One region of the Streptomyces sp. NPDC088785 genome, then DNA from elsewhere that is predicted to be linked to it. Evidence: predicted binding sites of a transcription regulator. Region 1 holds the regulator's gene; the other holds the start of a gene.
What was found. The regulator HspR, encoded in region 1, represses chaperone genes until heat shock. The targets are predictions, from matches to a motif close to TTGAGNNNNNNNNNCTCAA.

Region 1 (6,245 bases):
GGATGCGGGTGCCCGGCGGCCGGGTCGTCCTGGACGCGGGCAGGCACCACCTGAGCGGCGAGCAGGCGCTGGTCTTCGTCCGGGGCAGGACCGGCGTCGGCGACGGCAGCGACCTCCAGCGCATCGAGCGGCAGAAGGAGTTCGTGCGGGTGCTGCTCGGGCAGGTGCGCCGGGCGGGGCTGCTCGACCACACCTCGCGGCTGTACCCGGTGCTCGACGCGGCGACCGCGTCGCTGACCGCGGACCGGGGCCTCGACTCGCTGGGCGAGCTGTACGGGCTGGCGGAGGCGGCCGGCCAGGTGCCCGCGTCGCGGACCGCGATCGTCACCGTGCCGAGCGTGGAGCACCCGGACTACTGGGGCCGCTACATGCCGGTCGAGGACCAGTCGGAGGCGCTCTTCGCGGCGCTGCGGGAGGACAGGGAGCTGCCCGCCCACCTCTACAACGCCTATGACCCGGAGAATGACGAACTCTGACCGGGGTACTGAACCCGCAGCTCAGAGGGGTTTTCTACGCCTCTTGCAGATAAGCGCAGGATAAAACTTGAGTGGGGTCGACTCAGGTCTGTTGACTCTGGGGCGGGTGTCGTGCACCCTTGAGTCAGATCCACTCAAGTAAGCACTCTGGAGGAATCGAAATGGCACGTGCGGTCGGCATCGACCTGGGCACGACTAACTCCGTCGTCAGCGTTCTCGAAGGCGGCGAGCCCACCGTCATCACGAACGCGGAGGGCGCCAGGACCACGCCGTCCGTCGTCGCCTTCGCGAAGAACGGCGAGGTGCTGGTCGGCGAGGTCGCCAAGCGCCAGGCGGTCACGAACGTGGACCGGACCATCCGCTCCGTCAAGCGCCACATGGGCACTGACTGGAAGATCAACCTGGATGGCAAGGACTTCAACCCCCAGCAGATCAGCGCGTTCGTGCTGCAGAAGCTGAAGCGGGACGCCGAGGCGTACCTGGGCGAGAAGGTCACGGACGCGGTCATCACCGTTCCCGCGTACTTCAACGACTCCGAGCGTCAGGCGACGAAGGAGGCCGGCGAGATCGCGGGCCTGAACGTCCTGCGTATTGTCAATGAGCCGACGGCCGCCGCCCTGGCCTACGGCCTCGACAAGGACGACCAGACCATTCTCGTCTTCGACCTCGGTGGCGGCACCTTCGACGTCTCGCTCCTCGAGATCGGCGACGGCGTCGTCGAGGTGAAGGCCACGAACGGCGACAACCACCTCGGTGGTGACGACTGGGACCAGCGCGTCGTCGACTACCTGGTCAAGCAGTTCAACAACGGCCACGGCGTGGACCTGTCCAAGGACAAGATGGCGCTCCAGCGCCTGCGCGAGGCCGCCGAGAAGGCGAAGATCGAGCTCTCGTCCTCGACGGAGACCACGATCAACCTGCCCTACATCACGGCGTCCGCCGAGGGCCCGCTGCACCTGGACGAGAAGCTCACGCGCGCCCAGTTCCAGCAGCTCACGTCCGACCTGCTGGAGCGCTGCAAGACGCCGTTCCACAACGTCATCAAGGACGCGGGCATCCAGCTCTCCGAGATCGACCACGTCGTTCTCGTCGGTGGCTCGACCCGTATGCCGGCCGTCGCCGAGCTGGTCAAGGAACTGACCGCGGGCAACGAGGCCAACAAGGGCGTCAACCCGGACGAGGTCGTCGCCATCGGCGCCGCTCTCCAGGCCGGTGTCCTCAAGGGCGAGGTCAAGGACGTCCTGCTCCTCGACGTCACCCCGCTGTCGCTTGGTATCGAGACCAAGGGCGGCATCATGACGAAGCTCATCGAGCGCAACACCACGATCCCGACGAAGCGCTCCGAGATCTTCACGACGGCCGAGGACAACCAGCCGTCGGTGCAGATCCAGGTCTACCAGGGCGAGCGCGAGATCGCGGCCTACAACAAGAAGCTCGGGATGTTCGAGCTGACCGGTCTGCCGCCGGCGCCGCGCGGTGTCCCGCAGATCGAGGTCTCCTTCGACATCGACGCCAACGGCATCATGCACGTGACCGCGAAGGACCTCGGCACGGGCAAGGAGCAGAAGATGACCGTCACCGGTGGCTCCTCGCTGCCGAAGGACGAGGTCAACCGGATGCGCGAAGAGGCCGAGAAGTACGCGGAGGAGGACCACGCCCGCCGCGAGGCCGCCGAGTCGCGCAACCAGGGCGAGCAGCTCGTCTACCAGACGGAGAAGTTCCTCGCCGACAACGCCGACAAGGTGCCCGGCGACGTGAAGACCGAGGTCGAGGAAGCCGTCACCGAGCTGAAGGAGAAGCTCAAGGGCGAGGACCCGGCCGAGATCCGCACCGCCACCGAGAAGGTCGCCGCCGTCTCGCAGAAGCTGGGCCAGGCCATGTACGCCGACGCCCAGGGCACGCAGGCCGCCGGTGGCGCCGAGGCCCCGCAGGGTGACGCCAAGGCCGACGACGACGTCGTGGACGCCGAGATCGTCGACGAGGACCGCAAGGACGGTGCCGCGTGACGGAGGAGACCCCGGGCTTCGAGGAGAACGAGAAGCCTGACGTCCCCTCCGGCGCGACCTCCGACGACGCCGAGCCGAAGACCGCCGCCTCGCCCGACAAGGGCGAGGGGGCGGCCCCGGCCGGGGACTCAGCTTCCAGCAACCAAGACGCCCAAGACGTCGCCCTGACGGCGCAGCTGGACCAGGTGCGGACCGCTCTGAGCGAGCGCACCACGGACCTCCAGCGCCTCCAGGCCGAATACCAGAACTACCGTCGCCGGGTGGAGCGGGACCGCGTCACGGTCAAGGAGGTCGCCGTCGCGAACCTCCTGTCCGAGCTGCTTCCCGTCCTCGACGACATCGGCCGCGCCCGTGAGCACGGCGAACTCGTCGGCGGCTTCAAGTCCGTCGCCGAGTCGCTGGAGACGGTCGCCGCCAAGATGGGTCTCCAGCAGTTCGGCAAGGAGGGCGAGCCCTTCGACCCGACCGTGCACGAGGCCCTGATGCACAGCTACGCGCCGGACGTCACCGAGACGACCTGTGTGGCGATCCTGCAACCGGGCTACCGGATCGGCGAGCGCACCATCCGCCCCGCGCGGGTGGCGGTCGCGGAGCCGCAGCCCGGCGCGCAGACGGTCACGTCCGACGACGCGTCCGAGTCCACGGACGCCGAGAAGGAGACCGGTGGCCCGGACGAGGGCTGACCGTGACCAGGTGCCGACCGATGTGAGTGAGCCCGGTAAGGAGGGACGTCGAGGCCGATGAGCACCAAGGACTTCATCGAGAAGGACTACTACAAGGTCCTCGGCGTCCCCAAGGACGCCACGGACGCCGAGATCAAGAAGGCGTACCGCAAGCTCGCGCGGGAGAACCACCCCGACGCCAACAAGGGCAACCCGAAGGCGGAGGACCGCTTCAAGGAGATCTCCGAGGCGAACGACATCCTCGGCGACCCCAAGAAGCGCAAGGAGTACGACGAGGCGCGTGCCCTGTTCGCGGGCGGCGGGTTCCGGCCCGGCGGCGCGGGCGGGGGCGGCACGTTCAACTTCGACCTGGGCGACCTCTTCGGCGGCGGCCCCCAGGGCGGCGCCGGCGGGGCCCAGGGCGGGTTCGGCGGAGGCATCGGCGATGTCTTCGGCGGCCTGTTCAACCGGGGCGGCGCGGGTCCGGGCACCCGGACCCAGCCGCGCCGCGGCCAGGACATCGAGTCCGAGGTGACGCTCAGCTTCACCGAGGCGGTGGACGGGGCCACGGTCCCGCTGCGGATGTCCTCCCAGGCGCCCTGCAAGGCGTGCTCGGGCACCGGCGACAAGAACGGCACGCCGCGCGTGTGCCCGACCTGCGTCGGCACCGGGCAGGTCTCGCGGGGCGGCGGCGGCGGCTTCTCCCTCACCGATCCGTGCGTCGACTGCAAGGGCCGCGGCCTGATCGCCGAGACCCCCTGCGAGGTCTGCAAGGGGTCGGGCCGCGCCAAGTCCTCGCGCACCATGCAGGTCCGCATCCCCGCGGGGGTGTCGGACGGGCAGCGCATCAGGCTCCGCGGCAAGGGCGCGCCCGGCGAGCGGGGCGGCCCGGCGGGCGACCTGTACGTGGTCGTGCACGTCGACAAGCACCCGGTCTTCGACCGCAAGGGCGACAACCTCACGGTGACCGTGCCCGTCACGTACACCGAGGCGGCGCTCGGCGGCGAGGTGAAGGTGCCCACGCTCGGCGGCCCCGCCGTCACCCTGAAGCTGCCCGCGGGCACGCCGAACGGGCGGACGATGCGGGCCCGCGGCAAGGGGGCCGTGCGCAAGGACGGCACCCGCGGGGACCTGCTGGTCACCGTCGAGGTCGCGGTCCCCAAGGACCTGTCCGAAGAGGCCCGTTCGGCCCTGGAGTCGTACCGCGAGGCGACTGAGGGCACCGATGTGCGGGCAGAACTGTTCCAGGCCGCGAAGGGAGCTTGAGCCAGATGGATGGCCGTCGCCGCAACCCGTACGAGCTGACCGACGAGACACCGGTGTACGTGATCTCGGTGGCGGCCCAGCTGTCCGGCCTGCACCCGCAGACCCTGCGCCAGTACGACCGCCTCGGCCTGGTCTCGCCCGACCGCACGGCCGGGCGCGGCCGGCGCTACTCGGCCCGCGACATCGAGCTCCTGCGCACGGTGCAGGAGCTGTCGCAGACCGAGGGCATCAACCTGGCGGGCATCAAGCGCATCATCGAGCTGGAGAACCAGGTCGCGGCGCTCCAGTCCCGGGTGGCGGAGCTGTCCGCCGCCGTGGAGGGGGCCGCCGCCGCCATCCAGCAGCGTGAGGCGGCGGTGCACGCCTCGTACCGCCGCGACCTGGTCCCGTACCAGGAGGTGCAGCAGACCAGCGCGCTGGTGGTGTGGCGGCCGAAGAGACCGCAGGACTGAGGAACAGCGTCCGAAGGGGCCCCGGAGTCACCGACTCCGGGGCCCCTTCCGCCGTGCGGGGCGGGGCCGGAGCCCGCGGGCGGGGCGCGCTCCCCGGGCGAGGGTGCGGCCCCGGATGACGGAGGATGGCCCCATGACCGAGATCCGTACCCCCCGCCTCCTCCTGCGCCGCTGGCTCCCCGACGACGACCTGGGGCCGCTCGCCGAGATCCAGGGCGACCCGGCCGTGATGCGCCTCGTCGGCGACGGCGCGCCGCGCTCCCTCGACGAGAGCGCCGAGGACATCGAGCGCTGGGAGGAGGAGTGGGACGACGAGGGCTTCGGGCTGTTCGCCGTCGAGCTCCTCGGCTCGGGCGAGCTGGCGGGCGCGGTCGGGCTCTTCGTGCCGGACGCCCCGGCGCGCGTGGCCGGGCACATCGGCATCCAGTGGCGGCTCGCCCGCCAGTTCTGGGGTCAGGGATACGCCTCGGAGGCGGCCCAGGCGACCCTGGAGTTCGCCCTCCAGGACCGCGGCATCGACCGCGTCGTGGCCGCCGCCGCCCCCGACGACGCGTCCTCGATGAAGGTTCTCCACAAGCTGGGGATGACGCCGACGGGTGAGGACGGCGGGCTGCGGCTCTACGCGATCGACCTCACCGAGTTCGAGGGATAGCCCCGGCGGGCGGGGCGGCGCTGCGGGCCGGGCCGGTGAGGAACCTGTGAACGTGGGACCGATGTCCAGTATTCGCCCCTTGGGGGGACTTCCGACTTCATGTGGGGAAGTAACGGACGCGGTTTCATTGCGTTATTGGTTCACCTCTTGACGACGCATGGGGGGCCGAGTTGGCTTCGAGCCACCTCGGTCGCACCGTCGCGGCCACGTCAGGGAGGTATCCGTCATGAACACGCGAATGCGATGCGCCACGAAGGCGGGCGCCGCATCCGTCCTGCTGGTATCGCTCACGGCCTGCGGTGGTCTGCTGCCCGGGGGGAGCAGCGGCAGCGGTGAACCCGTGCGCAAGGGCAACGATGTCACGATAGGTCTGCTGCTGCCGGAGAAGGAGACCGCCCGGTACGAGAAGTTCGACCGGCCGATCATCGAGCAGCAGGTTTCCGAACTCACGGACCGCAAGGGCAAGTTCGTATACGCCAACGCGGACCAGGACCCCGACCTCCAGAGCCGCCAGCTTCAGAAGATGATCGACGAGAAGGTCGACACGATCATCGTCGACGCCGTGGACGCGCACACGATCGCCGCATCGGTGAAGAAGGCGAAGGACGCGGGCATCCACGTCATCGCCTACGACCGTCTCGCCGAGGGCCCGGTCGACGCGTACGTCGGCTTCGACAACGACCTCGTCGGCCAGACCCAGGGCAAGGAGCTCGTCGCCGCGATCGGCACGG
Region 2 (6,245 bases), on a different contig from region 1:
GCGCTCGCCAACGGCTGAGCCCGCCCCGCGGCGGACAGCGGGCCCGGACCCCCGTACAGGGGTCCGGGCCCGCTCGTCCGGCCGCGCCCGTCACGCCGCGACCGGAACCTCCAACCCGGCCGGGGCCAGGGCCAGTTCGAGGACCTGGCGGACGTCCGTCACCGGGTGGACGTCCAGCTTCTCCAGGACCTCGGCCGGGACGTCGTCCAGGTCCGCCTCGTTGCGCTTGGGGATGATGACGGTGGTGACGCCCGCCCGGTGCGCGGCGAGCAGCTTCTGCTTCACCCCGCCGATGGGCAGCACCCGGCCGGTCAGCGACACCTCACCGGTCATCGCCACGTCCGTACGGACCAGGCGCCCGCTGAGCAGCGACGCCAGCGCCGTCGTCATCGTCACGCCCGCGCTCGGGCCGTCCTTGGGGACCGCGCCCGCCGGGAAGTGGATGTGCACGCCGCGCTCCTTGAGGTCGGCGACGGGCAGCTCCAGCTCGGCGCCGTGCGAGCGCAGGAAGGAGAGCGCGATCTGCGCGGACTCCTTCATGACGTCACCGAGCTGGCCGGTGAGGGTCAGGCCCGCCGCGCCGGTCTCCGGGTCGGCCAGCGACGCCTCGACGTAGAGGACGTCACCGCCCGCGCCGGTCACCGCGAGCCCGGTCGCGACGCCCGGCACCGCCGTGCGCCGCTCGGCCGGGTCCTGCGCCGACTCGGGCACGTGGTGCGGCCGTCCGATCAGCGCGCGCAGATCGTCCTCGCCGACGGTGAACGGCAGCTCGCGGTCGCCGAGTTCGTGCTGGGCCGCGACCTTGCGCAGGACGCGGGTGACGGCCCGCTCCAGGTTGCGCACGCCGGCCTCGCGGGTGTACTCGCCGGCCAGCCTGCGCAGCGCGTCCTCGCCGATGACGACCTCGCCGTCGGCCAGTCCGGCCCGCTCCAGCTGGCGCGGGAGCAGGTGGTCGCGGGCGATGACGACCTTCTCGTCCTCCGTGTAGCCGTCGAGCCGGACCAGCTCCATGCGGTCGAGCAGCGCCTCCGGGATGGCTTCGAGCACATTGGCCGTGGCCAGGAAGACGACGTCGCTCAGGTCGAGTTCGACCTCCAGGTAGTGGTCGCGGAAGGTGTGGTTCTGCGCCGGGTCGAGGACTTCGAGCAGGGCCGCGGCCGGGTCGCCGCGGAAGTCGGAGCCGACCTTGTCGATCTCGTCGAGGAGCACCACCGGGTTCATCGACCCGGCCTCCTTGACGGCGCGGACGATGCGGCCGGGCAGCGCGCCGACGTAGGTGCGCCGGTGGCCGCGGATCTCCGCCTCGTCCCGCACGCCGCCGAGCGCGACCCGGACGAACTTGCGGCCCATGGCGTGCGCGACGGACTCGCCGAGCGAGGTCTTGCCGACGCCGGGCGGGCCGACGAGGGCGAGCACCGCGCCGCCGCGCCGTCCGCCGACGACGCCGAGGCCGCGGTCGGACCGCCGCTTGCGCACGGCCAGGTACTCGGTGATGCGCTCCTTGACGTCGTCCAGGCCGAAGTGCTCGGCGTCCAGGACGTCCCGGGCGCCCTTGATGTCGTAGGCGTCCTCCGTCCGCTCGTTCCACGGGAGTTCGAGGACGGTGTCGAGCCAGGTGCGGATCCAGGAGCCCTCGGGCGACTGGTCGCTGGAGCGCTCCAGCTTGTCGACCTCCTTGAGAGCGGCCTCGCGGACGTTCCCGGGCAGGTCGGCGGCCTCGACGCGGGCGCGGTAGTCGTCGGACTCCTCGCCCTCCTGCTCGCCGTTGAGGTCGCGCAGTTCCTTGCGGACGGCCTCCAGCTGGCGGCGCAGCAGGAACTCGCGCTGCTGCTTGTCGACGCCTTCCTGGACGTCCTTGGCGATGGTCTCGGCGACGTCCTGCTCGGCGAGGTGCTCGCGCAGCTGGCCGGTCGCGAGCCGCAGCCGCTCCACCGGGTCGGCGGTCTCCAGGAGCTCGACCTTCTGCGTCGTGGTCAGGAAGGGCGAGTAGCCGGCGTTGTCGGCGAGGGCGGAGACGCCCTCGATCTGCTGGACGCGGTCCACGACCTGCCAGGCGCCGCGCTTCTTCAGCCAGTCGGTGGCGAGCGCCTTGTACTCCTTGACGAGTTCGGCGACGGCGCCGGGCAGCGGGTCGGGGACCGTCTCCTCGACGGTCAGGCCCTCCACCCACAGGGCGGCGCCGGGACCGGTCGTGCCCGCGCCGATGCGCACCCGGCCGCGGCCCCGGACCAGCGCGCCCGGGTCGCCGTCGGCCAGGCGTCCCACCTGCTCGACGGTGCCGAGCACGCCGATGTTCGCGTACGCGCCGTCGATCCGCGGCACGAGCAGCACCCGGGGCTTGCCGGTCTCACCGCGCGCGGCGGCCTGCGCGGCCTCCACCGCGGCCCGCACGTCGGTGTCGTTCAGGTCCAGGGGCACCACCATGCCGGGCAGCACGACCTCGTCGTCGAGCGGCAGCACAGGCAAGGTGAGCGATGTGGACGTCGAAGCCATGATCTCCCCTTTGGCAGTCAAGTTGAGCTATGTCGACTCAATGCACGGGAGCCCGCGAATGTTCCCCGCCGCCCGTTCGCTCTGAGCGATCACCTCTGCCCGGGGCGGGCGGACGGTGCGTAAGGTTCACGCACCGAAAGCAACCATTACACCGGGGGTGCGCATGACCGGCGAGCGCCATGTACGCGACTGGGTCGACGGCTGGGCCGCCTCCCGGGGAGCCGCTCCCCCTCTGGTCGAACCATGGGGCTACACGATTTATGTCGGCCTGGCGGAACACGTCGGGCGGCACGTGCTCGGCGCCGCGAACGACGGCGTGCGCGAGGCCGACGTCCGCGAGGTCGCCGGGTCGGTCACCGGGCGCGGCACCCACCTGAAGGTCTTCGCCGAGCGGGAGCGGGTGCTGCCCTGGCTCGGCGAGGGCTGGGAGCCCTACGGCGCGGACGACTACCTGATGACGACCGCCCTGAGCGGCGCGCCCGCCCCCGCGGTCCCGGCCGGGTACCGGCTGCGCAGCTGGACCCGCGGGGGCGTCACCCGGGTTCTCGTGACCGACCGCGCCGGGGCGTTCGCCGCGCGGGGGCAGGTGGCGCCGACCGGCGCGAGCGCCGCCGTGGACCAGATCGAGACGGCGGCCGAGCACCGCCGCAGGGGGCTCGGGAGCGTGGTGATGCGCACCCTGCACGCGGCGGCCCACGAGCAGGGGGCCGTGCGGGGCGTCCTGGCGTGCACGCCCGCGGGGCGGCTGCTCTACGAGTCGCTGGGCTGGGAGGTGGTGGCCCCGCTCACCAACGCGACGTACGCGGGGAGCCCGGCCCCGCGGCCGGAGCGCGGCGCGCGGTGATCCGCGAGCGGCGCACCAGGGGCCAGGTGGCCACGCCGATCGCCAGCGCCAGCAGGTGGCCCCAGCTCGTCATCGGGTCGGTGGACCCGATCAGGTCCTCGATCAGGCTCGCCGCGAACACGGCGAGGATCAGCCGGCGCGGCCAGCGCGTGAGCAGCCCGGCGAGCGCGCCGATGCTCGCGGCGACACCGAAGCTGATGCCGTAGTCGAGGCGGTGCAGCGAGCTGTCCGGCAGCCGGCCCGCCGCCACCGAGAGACCCACCGGCACCTCGGTGGCCAGCGTCGCCAGGACATGGCCGAGCAGGAAGACGGCGGCCGTGCGCAGTCCCCCTATCCGCCGCTCCAGCGCGGTCAGCACGATCACGAAGGCGAGGCCGAACGGTGACGTGAGGCCGCCCGCGATCCACAGCGCGCTCGCCACCAGGACGAGCGCCGGCGACTGGGCCAGATGGGTGACGTCCGTGCTGGACGCGCGCAGGGCGGCGGACACCACGTCGGGCGCCGCGAACTCCATGAACAGCGAGGTGGCGACGAGCACGGCCGAGTAGCCGAAGGTGAACGGGGTCCCGGTCGGGGTGGGCAGCAGCAGCCACGGGCGCGGCCGGCGGGGGCCGGTGCGGGGCGCGGTCTCGCAGGCCGGGGCCCCGGCCTGCGCGGGAATGCCGTCGAGCGGCCGGCCGTCGGGGCCCGCCGGCCGTCCGGCACCGGTGATCACGCCGCCTGGTTCCACGAGGGCACCCCTTTCGCGCGCATCCGCCCCAGCCTTCGCCCCGGCGGCCGGTCCTGTCCATGACCGACGCCACACGGGACGCGATGCACAGCAACCTCACAGGCCCCGGCCGCGTCCGCAACCGAACGGCGACGCGGCAAACCCGTATCGGCCAAGATGGCCCGCATGAGCGTCGCGCACCCGGAAGAACCCCCGGTCGTCCTGGACCGCCGCGAGGGCCCGTACGGCGAGGTCGTGCTGCGCCGGCACGGGACCCTGCTCCAGATCATCGCCAACGGCACCTTCCTCATGGACACCTCCGACGGCCGCTCGGAGCGGCTGCTGGTCGACGCCGCGCTCGGCGCGCTGGACCCCGCGCGGGCCCGGCCCGCCGTGCTCATCGGCGGCCTCGGTGTCGGCTTCTCGCTCGCACACGCCGCCGCGGAGCCGCGCTGGGGCCGGATCACCGTCGTCGAGCGCGAGCCGGCCGTCATCGACTGGCACCTGCGCGGCCCGCTGTCCCGGCTGTCCGCCGCCGCGCTCGCGGACCCCCGCACGCGGATCGTCGAGGCCGGCCTCCTCGACCACCTGCGCGCCGGCGGCGCCCGCTACGACGCCCTCTGCCTCGACATCGACAACGGGCCGGACTGGACCGTCACCGAGGACAACGACAGCCTCTACGGGCCGGCCGGCCTCGCCGCCTGCGCCGCCCGCCTGCACCCCGGCGGCGTGCTCGCCGTCTGGTCCGCGCAGCCGTCCGCAAATTTCGAAGGAACCTTGCGGAATGCCGGATTCCGACGGGTCCGCACCGAAGAGATCCCGGTTGTCCGGGGCGTACCCGACGTGGTGCACCTCGCAGTACGGGGCGCGTAGCCGACCGGCGGTAACTCCCCGTACGCTGAGGGCCGAAACCCGATCATTCAAGCGTCAAGCGCGCCACGTAGGCGTGCATTCAGGGGCGGGGCGATGGAGCAGACACACACCTCCCACAACGGCAGCACGGCGACGACGGGGGCTCAACGACGGGTCCTCGTCGTCGAGGACGACCCCACGATCGTGGACGCCATCGCCGCCCGGCTGCGCGCGGAGGGATTCCTGGTGCAAACCGCACAGGACGGCCCGGCCGCCGTGGACACGGCCGAGGCCTGGCAGCCCGACCTGCTGATCCTCGACATCATGCTGCCGGGCTTCGACGGCCTCGAAGTGTGCCGCCGGGTGCAGGCCCAGCGGCCGGTGCCGGTGCTGATGCTGACCGCGCGCGACGACGAGACGGACATGCTCGTCGGCCTCGGCGTGGGCGCGGACGACTACATGACCAAGCCGTTCTCGATGCGGGAGCTGGCGGCCCGGGTGCACGTGCTGCTGCGCCGGGTGGAGCGCGCGGCCGTCGCCGCCTCGACTCCGCGCAGCGGCATCCTCCGGCTCGGCGAACTGGAGATCGACCACGCGCAGCGCCGGGTGCGGGTCAGGAACGACGACGTGCACCTCACGCCGACCGAGTTCGACCTCCTGGTGTGCCTGGCGAACACCCCGCGCGCGGTCCTCTCGCGCGAGCAGCTGCTCGCCGAGGTGTGGGACTGGGCGGACGCCTCGGGCACCCGCACCGTCGACAGCCACATCAAGGCCCTGCGACGGAAGATCGGCGCCGAGCGGATCCGCACCGTGCACGGTGTCGGCTACGCGCTGGAGACGCCGACCCCATGAGCGTCGGGGACCGGGCACAGCACAGCCGGCCGGACCGGCCCAGGACGCTCAAGCCCCCGCTGAACCCCTACTGGGCGACCGGCGGGCTGCGCCCCTTCTCCATCAAGGCGAAGCTCGGCACCCTCGTCGTCATCTCGGTGTTCATCACCACGGGCCTGCTCATGGTCGCGATGTACACGGCGACGGAGCTGCGCTTCATCACGGTGTTCTCGATCATCGCCACGCTGCTGATCACGCAGTTCGTCGCGCACTCCCTGACCGCGCCGCTGGACGAGATGAACACCGTGGCCCGCTCGATCTCCAACGGCGACTACACGCGGCGCGTGCGCGGCGCGGACCGCCGCGACGAGCTGGGCGACCTGGCCGTCACCATCAACCGCATGGCCGACGAGCTGGCCGCCCAGGACCACCAGCGCAAGGAACTCGTGGCGAACGTCTCGCACGAGCTGCGCACCCCCATCGCGGGCCTGCGCGCGGTGCTGGAGAACGTCGTGG

Region 2: lon (endopeptidase La) is a predicted target of HspR. The motif match lies at 2,516-2,534, and genes of this name have one in related genera.

What each region holds. Positions count from the first base shown of each region.
Region 1 is NZ_JBIVKH010000003.1:475,756-482,000, forward strand. It holds gene ACIP5K_RS12775 (LCP family protein) at 1-476, shown strand, start outside; gene dnaK (molecular chaperone DnaK) at 638-2,482, shown strand; gene grpE (nucleotide exchange factor GrpE) at 2,479-3,165, shown strand; gene dnaJ (molecular chaperone DnaJ) at 3,223-4,410, shown strand; gene ACIP5K_RS12795 (heat shock protein transcriptional repressor HspR) at 4,416-4,862, shown strand; gene ACIP5K_RS12800 (GNAT family N-acetyltransferase) at 4,996-5,514, shown strand; gene ACIP5K_RS12805 (substrate-binding domain-containing protein) at 5,741-6,245, shown strand, end outside.
Region 2 is NZ_JBIVKH010000001.1:122,189-128,433, forward strand. It holds gene ACIP5K_RS00540 (lysozyme) at 1-18, shown strand, start outside; gene lon (endopeptidase La) at 91-2,493, opposite strand; gene ACIP5K_RS00550 (GNAT family N-acetyltransferase) at 2,657-3,337, shown strand; gene ACIP5K_RS00555 (rhomboid-like protein) at 3,279-4,067, opposite strand; gene ACIP5K_RS00560 (spermidine synthase) at 4,233-4,919, shown strand; gene ACIP5K_RS00565 (response regulator transcription factor) at 5,013-5,750, shown strand; gene ACIP5K_RS00570 (ATP-binding protein) at 5,747-6,245, shown strand, end outside.